DNA from 2 places in the Burkholderia sp. 22PA0099 genome. Region 1 is predicted to be linked to the other one. Evidence: riboswitches for the same ligand, from Rfam matches in the RefSeq annotation. Region 1 holds a riboswitch; the other holds the start of a gene.

Region 1 (5,025 bases):
TGCAGCAATGTTGCGTGCCGCGCCGAGCCGACGCGGTTCGCCAGCACGCCGTGGAACGGCAGCTCCGGCCGGAACCGCGCGAGACCGAACGCGAGCGCGCCGAACGTCTGCGCCATCGATTTCGCCGAAATCACCGCGGCTACCGGCACGCCGAAGCGGCAGGCCAGATCGGCGCTGCTCGGCGTGCCGTCGTACAGCCCCATCGCGCCTTCGATCAGGATCAGGTCGGCCTCGGCTGCCGCGCGCGCGAGCAGGGCGCGGCAGCCGGCCTCGCCGACCATGCCGAGATCGAGCGAGTACACGGGCGCGCCGCTCGCGCGTTCCAGGATCATCGGATCGAGGAAGTCGGGACCGGTCTTGAACACGCGCACGCGCCGGCCGAGCCGCCTGTGCAGCCGCGCAAGGCCGGCCGTGACCGAGGTCTTGCCCTGCCCGGAGCCGCCCGCGCTCAGGAACAGCGCCGGGCACGCCAGCATGCCGGCCGTCACGCTCAGAATTCCACGCCGGGCTGCGCCTTCACGCCCTGTTCGCGATACGGGTGCTTGACGAGCCGCATCTCGGTGACGAGATCGGCGGCCTCGATCAGCGCGTCGGGCGCGTGGCGGCCGGTCACCACCACATGCAGCGACGGCGCGCGCGCGCTCAGCACCGCCAGCACCTCGTCGAGCGGCAGGTAGTCGTACTTGAGCACGGTGTTCAGCTCGTCGAGGATCACCATCTGGTATTCACCGCTGTCGATCATGCGGCGCGCCTCGTCCCAGCCCTTGCGCGCGGTGGCGATGTCCTTCTCGCGATCCTGCGTGTTCCAGGTGTAGCCGTCGCCCATCGTCACGAAATCGCATTCGGCGAACGTGTTGAGCAGGTCGCGCTCGGCCGTGTGCAGCGCGCCCTTGATGAACTGCACCACGCCGAGCTTCATGCCGTGGCCGAGCACGCGCACGGCCATGCCGAATGCGGCCGTGCTCTTGCCCTTGCCGTTGCCGGTGTTGACGATCAGCAGGCCCTTCTCGGCGGTGGCCGCGGCCTGCTTCTTCTCGTGGCCGGCGCGGCGGCGTTCGGTCATGCGCTGATGCGATTCGGGATCGGTTTTCATCGGGTGTCGGTCCTTCGGGGTTCGGAATTCGGGGCAAGCAAGGGGCGGGCTCAGGCCGGTCCGGCGATCGCGACCGTCACGCCGTCGACGATCGTTTTCGGCACCAGCAGCCGACCCTGCGGCGCGGCCGCCAGCGCGCACGGCTCGCACACGCCATCGATGCCGAAGCGTGCCTGCACGGCGGATGGGCGGCGCGGGCCGGTTGCGGGATCGGTATCGACATCGTCGCGAGGTGCATCGAATGCTTGGGGTGCTTCAGATGCTTCAAGCGCTGGCCTGCGCGCCGCGATCGCCTCGCGCGGGATCGCCCGCAGCGGCCAGCCATGACGCTCGCAGCATGCGACCAGGCCCGGTTCGCCGGCTTTTGCGTCGAGCGTGGCGACGCAGGCGATGTGTGCGCGCGACGCGGCCTCGTGGCCGTAAAGCGCGCCGAGGCGCGCGAGCGCGGCGTCGATGGCGGCGTCGATGGCCTCGGCGGGGCGGCCGGCGCGGCAGCCGACGCCGACGGCGAGACGCCATGCGTGCGGGGCGTGGTCCGGAGCGGAACGGGTCATGCGGTGTCGATCAAGAATGCGGTAGCGATGCGGGTTCGCGCGGCGTGCGTCCCTCGCGAACGCCGCGTCGGGCGGGCCGTGGCCCGCCGCTTGCGTCGGCCGGTATCCGGGCTGGCCGCCTCGGGCCGACGCCTTCCCGCCGCGAGCGGCAGTGGCTGTGGTCGGCCCGTGCGAGCGCTTGCGCGCGTCGCCGGCGGCGTACCGTTGCGGGGACAGCACAGGCTGTGCGGCTCGCGCCGCGCCCTGTTTCCCGTTTAACCGCCACCGCGAATGCGGGGGCGGGCACCGAACGCGCGCATACGATAGCACAGCGATTCCGGGCGGCTTCCGGCCGATTTTCAGGCGGCAGTCGGACTGCCGGCCGCCCGCTTGCGTTGCATCGGCGGCCGGAAGTGCGCCATGCGTGTGCCGCTCGACATCCCCACACCGTTCCGGCCCCGCCGCCCACCCCCCGCGTCGCCTTGACGCGTTCCGACGCGACGCCTACACTCGCACGCGTTTTGGTGCTCGCGTGCGGATTCCTGCGCACGCAGTTGAACGGGAAACAGGAGGCCTCGCCGCGACGCGGACGGCGCCCGCCTGTGCTGCCCCCGCAACGGTCAAGCGAATGCATCGCGAACGCGATGCGAGGCCCGCTTCACCGCGCGTCGAAGTTTTCGATGCGCGGCTCGGCCACTGGATGCGAACCGCGTCCGGGAAGGCGAAGCGGCGCTGTCGTCAGCCCGGATACCGGCCAGAACCACGGGACGGCCGCGCGCCGGCAGTCCCGAAACGGGGCGCGCCGCGGGTGGCGGCGCCGAGCCCCAGCCAGCCGTCGCGGCTGGCGCGGCCACCGGCATGCGCAGCGGCGCGGCCCGGCCGTGCCGCGCCCGGCGGCGCACGCCATCGATGCCAGACATCCAGACAGACTCTCCGACGGACGACTTCCCATGCAAATGCGCAAAATTCCCGTAACCGTGGTGACGGGCTTCCTTGGCAGCGGCAAGACCACGCTGCTGCGTCACATCCTCGAAAACGCCTCGGGCCGCCGCATCGCGGTGATCGTCAACGAGTTCGGCGAACTCGGCATCGACGGCGAGATCCTGAAAGGCTGCAACATCGGTTGCGAGGAAGGCGCGGAAGCGGCCGGCCAGCTCTACGAACTGGCCAACGGCTGCCTGTGCTGCACGGTGCAGGAGGAGTTCTATCCGGTGATGGAAGCGCTGGTCGAGCGCCGCGAGCAGATCGACCACGTGCTGATCGAAACCTCGGGCCTCGCGCTGCCGAAGCCGCTGGTGCAGGCGTTCAACTGGCCGTCGATCAAGAACAGCTTCACGTGCGACGCGGTGATCACGGTGGTGGACGGCCCGGCCACGGCCGCGGGCCAGTTCGCCGAGGATGTCGATGCCGTCGATGCGCAGCGCCGCGCCGATCCGAACCTCGACCACGAATCGCCACTGCACGAGCTGTTCGCCGATCAGTTGTCGTCGGCCGACCTGGTGATCGTCAACAAGACCGACCTGCTCGACGCGAGCCAGTTCGAGGCCGTCGAGGCGACGATCCGCGAGGAAGTGCCGGCGCACGTCAAGATCGTGCGCGCGCAGCGCGGCGAACTGGACCTGGCCACGCTGATCGGCCTGAACGCGGCCTCCGAGGACACCATCCACCTGCGCCACGATCACCACGGCTCGGCCGAGGACGCCGATCACCATCACGACGAGTTCGACTCGGTGGTGGTGGAGGCGCGCGTCAGCTCGCGCGAGGCGACCATCGCCGCGCTGCGCGCGCTGGTGGATCAGCACACGATCTATCGCGTCAAGGGCTTCGCGGCGCTGCCCGACACGCCGATGCGGCTCGTGATCCAGGGCGTGGGCGGCCGTTTCGACAGCTACTTCGACCGCAAGCTCCAGGACGGCGAGGGTGGCGCGAGCCGCTTCGTGCTGATCGGCGAGGATCTCGACGCGGCCGAACTGCAGCGCGCGTTCGTGGCCGCGCTCGGCACGGCCGTGCAGGCCGCCTGACGAGGCCGGCCGAACGATGCATTTGCTGCGCACCACGCCCGGCGGTTTCGTCGACGACACGCAGGGCGTGATCCGGATCGATCAGCAGCCGGCCGAGATCGTGATTCTCAGCTCGGCCGACACCACGCTGTCGCTGCTGGCCAGCGCGGTGCCGCTGCTCGGCGCGGGTTTCCCGAGCGTGCGGCTCGCCAACGTCACGTTCCTGCGCCAGCCGGCGTCGGTCGATTTCTACCTCGACGACGTGCTCCAGCACGCGCGCGTGGTGGTGATCGACCATCTCGGCGGCGAGGCCTACTGGCCGTACGGGATCGAACAGGCGGTGGCGCTGGCCGAGCGGCGCGGCCAGCAACTGGCGATGTTCTCGGGCGATCTGCAGGAAGATCCGAGCCTGATCGCCAAAAGCACCGTCGATCCGGCGCTGTGCCGCCAATGGTGGCGCTATCTGCGCGAGGGCGGCGCGTTCAACGCGCAGGCGCTGTTGCGCAGCATCGCGTTCCACGCGCTCGGCCACGGCGAGGAACCGGCGCCGCCGCGTCCGCTGCCGGCCGCCGCGCTGTACCACCCGGCCAGCGAGCCGGCCACCCTCGACGATTGGCGCGCGCGCTGGACGCCCGGCGCGCCGGTGGTCGCGATCCTGTTCTACAAGGCGCACTGGCAGGCCGCCAACACGGCCGTGTTCGATGCGCTGATCGCGGCGCTCGAACGCGACGGGCTCAACCCGCTGCCGATCGCCGTCACCTCGCTGAAGGACGCCGTGAGCCGCGAGGTGATCGCGCGGCTGTGCGCGTCCGAGCGGGTTGCGCTGGTGCTCAACACCACGGCGTTCGCGGCCGGGGTGATCGACGCGCCGGCCGCCGTCGAGCTGGCCGGCGACGCGCCCGTGCTGCAGGTGATCCTGTCGGGCGGCAACCGCGAGGCGTGGCTGGCCGATCCGCAGGGGCTGCATGCGCGCGACATCGCGATGCACGTGGCGCTGCCCGAGGTGGACGGGCGCATCGTCACGCGCGCGGTCAGCTTCAAGGGGCTGGCCTACCGCTGCCCGCATACCGAGGTGGATGTGGTGCGCTATCAGCCCGACGCGGAGCGCATCGCGTTCGTGTCGGAGTTGAGCCGACGCTGGTGCCGGCTGCGCACCGAGCCGAATCCGGGCAAGCGGCTCGCGCTGGTGCTGGCCAACTATCCGTTGAGCGAAGGGCGGATCGGCAACGGCGTGGGGCTCGATACGCCGGCCTCGGCGCTCTGCATCCTGGGCGCGCTCGGTGTGGCCGGTTATACCTTGCACGACGCGCTGCCCGAATCGGGCGATGCGCTGATCGCGAGGTTGACCGAAGGCGTCACCAACGACGCCGATGCGAGCGCGCTGCGCCCGGCGTTCCAG
Region 2 (5,025 bases), 1.5 Mb from region 1:
CATCTGCACCGAGCCGTTCACGTTGACGGTGACGGTGGCCTTGCCGCCTTCCACGGCGATCGGCGCGGCGGCCTTGGCCGACATCATCGGCGCCGAATCCATCGCCATCATGCGCGGATACGGCTGCACGCTGCGCCCGCCGCCCACGCTGACCTCACGAATCGCGAAGCCGCCGTAGCCGAACGCCTTGGCGGCTTCGGCGGCGCGGTCGCGGAACGACTGGATCGCCTGCGTCGTCAGCTTCTGCTCGGCCGTGCGCTGCGCTTCCGGCGACAGCGAGAACGCGACGTTGCCGACCTGCAGCGAGCTCGACAGATCGCCCGCGAGTTTCGAGGCGGCCGTGAAATCGCGCGACTCCAGCACGACCTCGGTGCGGCCGCGCCAGGCGGAGATCTTGCCGTCGCGATCGGTGCTCGGATAGACCGAGAAGCCGCCGGTGCGCGCGGTGACGCCCGACACGCCGCGCGCACGCGACAGCGCCGCATCGGCGCGGCGGTTCAGCTCGGCGGTCAGGCTGCCCGGATCTTTCGCTTCCTGTTCGTAGAACAGCGTGATGTCGACCACGTCCTGCGGCACGTCGATGCTGGCTTGTGCCGACAGCGACAGCACGCCGGCCGGCTGCGGCGCGACCTGGGCGTGGACGGCGGGAATCATGGCGGACAGCGCGAGTGCCAGTGCGGCAGCGGATTTTTTCATCGTATGAGCTCCTGTTGGTGCGCGGCGCGAGGCAGGTTCGCCGGGGCCGCGCGTCTTGTCGAGGCAGCCGCGGGCAGCCGTGGCCCGCGATTGCGCGAGCGTTAGGCAGATGAAAGACGCATCGAGTTCCGGCGCTGTGCGGGCGATTTGACGATGTCTGACCCAGCGCAGCATCGGCGCGTCACTTCATCAGCTTCTCGGTGATGAAGCGCCATTCCGCGCGCGTGACCGGCGTGATCGACAGGCGGTTGCCTTTCGCGAGCACACGCATCTCGGCCAGTGCATCGTGTTCGCGCAGCGCCGCCAGTGCGATCAGCGGGCTCTTCTTCACGAAGCGCACGTCGACGAGCGTCCAGCGCGGGTTCTCGTGCGTCGACTTCGGATCGTGATACGGGCTGGCCGCATCGAACTGGGTGGGATCGGGGTAGGGGGTGGACGACACTTCGGCCAGCCCCGCGATGCCCGGTTCGGGGCAGCTCGAGTGATAGAACAGCACGCCGTCGCCGATCTGCATCGTGTCGCGCATGAAGTTGCGTGCCTGATAGTTGCGCACGCCGGTCCACGGCAGCGTGTGCTGCGGCGCCTTGGCGAGATCGTCGATGCTCGCTTCGTCCGGTTCGGATTTCATCAGCCAGAATTGCATGGATGCGCTCGCTGAAAGAGGGGGCTGAAGAGGCGAGAGAGCGGCATGACGCGCGAGAAAACGCGGCCGCCAATGAAAAACGGCACCGGGCGTGGCCCGATGCCGTTGAATAGGTCCCCGCCTTGGCCGCTAGGCCGGCATCCTGAACCAGGGGTTCAGAATTGGTCGCAGTTAGCAGCACTTCGGGTACATCAGACAGAGTGACGCGCTCGCCCGTGCTACAAATTTCCGCAACCGTGCACGAAGGCTATTGGTTCAAGGAATATATGACCTTGGCGAACCAGGCAGGGAAGCTGAGAGAACCTTGTGGATTCGATCTTGTGGACCGGACCCGTATGAACCGCTTGATTCGGAGCAGCCCTGAGGCCGTTCCGACGAGCCGCTTATCGCGCCTCTTGCTGGGCCAGTACCGCACCGAGCTGTTCATTCATGTGGTGCATTGTACGCCGGATTTCTTCCGCGGGAAATGCTTCGCCGTGACGAACGCTTTGTTGCAGCCGGAGCAACTCCGAAGCCAGCGACAGCGCAGCCATCACGGCGATGCGATCGGTGCCGCGCACGGAGCTGTTGGTGCGGATCTTCGACATCTCGGCATCGACGCGCGCCACCGCTTCGAGCAGCGCCGCTTCCGTTTCGGGCGAGCAGGCGAGGCGGTACGACTGGCCGAGAATCGATACTTCGATCTGCTTCGTGGTCATGCATGTTCTCCGTGGCTGGCCGCGTCGTTATCCTTGCCAACGGTCGGTTCCGCGGCGCCGAGCAGATCGAGCTGGCTGTCGCCGTCGGCGGCCTGCTTCGAGCGCGGCAGTTTCTCGAGGATCGCGTTGAGCTTGATCTGCGCATCGTCGATCTTCGCGGAGAGCGTGTCGCGCTCGGAGACGAGACCATTGCGTTCATCGCGCAATTGTTCGAGCTCGACGCGCACCGCTTCGGAATCGGCGCGCAATTGCGCGACCTGTTCCTCGAGCGCGAGCCGCTCGGTGTGATGGCGTTGATTCAGCGCGATCAGGCGGCCAATATTCTGAGATAGGGTTTCGAGTTCGTTAAGCATGTGCTGCGTCCTCTAAAGACCCGGCATTTTAGCGCGGAAAGCCCGCCGTACCGACATTTGTAACGTATCCAGACGTAACACCCCCCTTCCTGACGTGAAATGCGCCGCAAAGCACGGCATTTGATTCGTTGCACGACACGATGGCGGTGCCGGGCGGCTTTCTTGACGCGCAGTTTTGCGGCTCCTACACTGGCGCCGCTTCGGTGCTCGCGCGCCATGCCTCGGCGTGGCGCGCGGTTAAACGGGAAGCAGGGTGCGATGCCGGCAACGGCGCGCCAACCTGCGCTGCCCCCGCAACGGTAAGCGACCGCGTCGACGTTTTCAGCATGAACGCCGACGCAAGCCGTCCCTCGATCGGCCGCCTGGCGGCCGTGGCCACTGCGCGGCCTGTCGCGCGGGAAGGCGGGGCGTGCCGGTCGCCAGCCCGGATACCGGCCGAAGCGGGGAAGCGCGCCGCGCGCGGCTTCCGGAGGCGGGACCTGCGGGGAGGCAGGCGCCGCGCTGGCCCACAGGATGTTCTCGATGCGTACCCCGATTGTCCGCGCCGCGCTTGCCGCGATGTGCGGGCTCCCCTGTTTTGCGAGCGCGCAGGTTGATGCACCGCAGGCGGTGTCTTCCGCTGTGCCGAATGCAACGGCCCAGGCAACCGCCGCCATAACCACCGCCGCAAATCCCGCCGCCACCGCACTCGACCCGGTGGTCGTGACCGCGAGCCGCGGCCCGCAAAAGCTCGCCGACGCCTTGCCGCAAACCACGCTGTTCTCGCGCGACGACATCGCCCGCAGCAGCGCCACCGATCTGCCGGGCCTGCTCGCGCTGGCACCGGGCGCGCAGATCGTGCGCAACGGCGGCCCCGGCTCGACGGCCTCGCTGTTCCTGCGCGGCGCGCAATCGACTCAGTCGCTGGTGCTGATCGACGGCGTGCGGGTGGATTCGGGCAGCCTCGGCGCGGCGCAGATCGCCGACCTGCCGCTCGACCAGATCGACCATGTCGAGATCGTCAACGGCAACGTGTCGTCGCTGTACGGCTCGGGCGCGATCGGCGGCGTGGTGCAGGTGTTCACCAAGGATGGCGGCAATCATCCGCCGCGCTTCGACTTTTCGGTGGGCTACGGCAGCTATCACACGCAAACGCAGCAGGCCGGCGTGTCGGGCCGGCTCGACGCCGACGGGCGCACCACGTTCTCGCTGTCGCTGTCGCGCGAGAAGACCGACGGCTTCTCGGCGATCGACCCGGCGCTGCAGCCCGGCGCGAACCCGAACGCGAACGGCAACCTGAACGAAAGCGTGTCGGCCACGCTGCGGCATCGCTTCACGAACGGCTGGACGGCCGGCGTGAGCTGGTTCCAGTCGAACGACACCAACAGCTTCGACAACGCTTACGGCGCGCCCACCGATCTCAACACGCTCTACAGCCGCGTGCAGCAGATCTCGGCCTTCGCCGACGGCCGGCTGGCCGACTGGTGGACCACCCGCCTGCGCGTGTCGACCGGCAACGACCGCAGCCAGAACTGGCTGAACGGCGCCTACACCGACCGCTTCAACACCGACAATCGCCAATACACCTGGCAGAACGATTTCACGATCGCGCACGGCCAGACGATCCAGGCCGGCTACGAGCGGCTCGATCAGTCGTTCGATTCGGATCTCTATTCGGCACCGCAGCGGCATGTGAATTCGGGCTGGCTCGGCTATACGGGCCGCGTCGGCAACAGCCAGTTCCAGGCCAACGTGCGGCGCGATCAATACTCCGATTTCGGCGGCGCCAACAGCTACTATCTCGGCTACGGGCTCGATCTGGGCGAGCACTGGAAGGTCACGGCCAGCTACTCGGATGCGTTTCGCGCGCCGACCTTCAACGATCTGTACTATCCGCTGTCGGGCAATCCGGCGATCCTGCCCGAGCGCAGTCATTCGGTGGAGGCGGGCCTGCAATACGCGTCCGATGCGCTCGGCCTGCTGCGCCTGAACCTGTTCCAGACGCGCTACGCGAATCTGATTCAATACGTGCCGGGCCCGGGCGGCTTCATCTACACGGCCGAGAACGCGGGTCGCGCCAAGGTGCAGGGGCTGGAGGCATCGTGGCAGGGGCAGCTCGGGCGCACCGATTTGCGCGTGTCGGCCACGCTGCAAAACCCGGTCGACCAGAGCGCGGATCAGGATCTCGTGCGGCGCGCGCGGCGGTTCGCGGCGTTTTCGGCGAGCCATCCGTTCGGCGGCTGGCGCGTCGGCGGCGAATGGCTCGTCAGCGGTGCGCGCGACGATTTCGGCGAGCGGCTCGGCGGCTACGGCGTGGTGAACCTGACGGCGCGCTACGACATCACGAAGGCGTGGTACGTCAGCGCGCATCTCGACAACCTGTTCGACAAGGATTATCAGCTTGCCTATGCGTACAACACGCCGCGGCGCGGTGCCTACGTCACGATCGGCTGGCGGCAGCCGTGACGGCGGCGCGTCATGGAGCGTGACAGGGATGACGGCATGCAACGCGTCCTGAGCCAAGCCCGGAGCGGCCGATGAACGCGCCGATGCCGCGCGCGGCGACCATGACGCGCGCCCGTGCGATGACGATCTGGGCCGGGCTCGCCGTGGCGGCGGCGCTCGTGTTCGTGGCGTCGCTTGCGCTCGGCAGCGT

The links. Region 1 has a riboswitch for cobalamin ahead of cobW (cobalamin biosynthesis protein CobW). Riboswitches for the same ligand answer to the same signal wherever they lie in the genome.
Region 2: another riboswitch for cobalamin. It lies ahead of AB4851_RS20130 (TonB-dependent receptor domain-containing protein); the one in region 1 lies ahead of cobW (cobalamin biosynthesis protein CobW).

Annotation. Positions count from the first base shown of each region.
Region 1 is NZ_CP163165.1:2,556,616-2,561,640, reverse strand. It holds gene AB4851_RS26780 (cobyrinate a,c-diamide synthase) at 1-476, opposite strand, end outside; gene cobO (cob(I)yrinic acid a,c-diamide adenosyltransferase) at 491-1,093, opposite strand; gene AB4851_RS26770 (cobalamin biosynthesis protein) at 1,144-1,647, opposite strand; cobalamin riboswitch at 1,727-1,952, opposite strand; cobalamin riboswitch at 2,132-2,400, shown strand; gene cobW (cobalamin biosynthesis protein CobW) at 2,577-3,647, shown strand; gene cobN (cobaltochelatase subunit CobN) at 3,664-5,025, shown strand, end outside.
Region 2 is NZ_CP163165.1:1,069,525-1,074,549, forward strand. It holds gene AB4851_RS20105 (SIMPL domain-containing protein) at 1-696, opposite strand, end outside; gene AB4851_RS20110 (EVE domain-containing protein) at 878-1,339, opposite strand; RNA gene ssrS (6S RNA) at 1,450-1,633, opposite strand; gene AB4851_RS20120 (cell division protein ZapA) at 1,723-2,037, opposite strand; gene AB4851_RS20125 (ATPase) at 2,034-2,390, opposite strand; cobalamin riboswitch at 2,575-2,845, shown strand; gene AB4851_RS20130 (TonB-dependent receptor domain-containing protein) at 2,913-4,835, shown strand; gene AB4851_RS20135 (FecCD family ABC transporter permease) at 4,907-5,025, shown strand, end outside.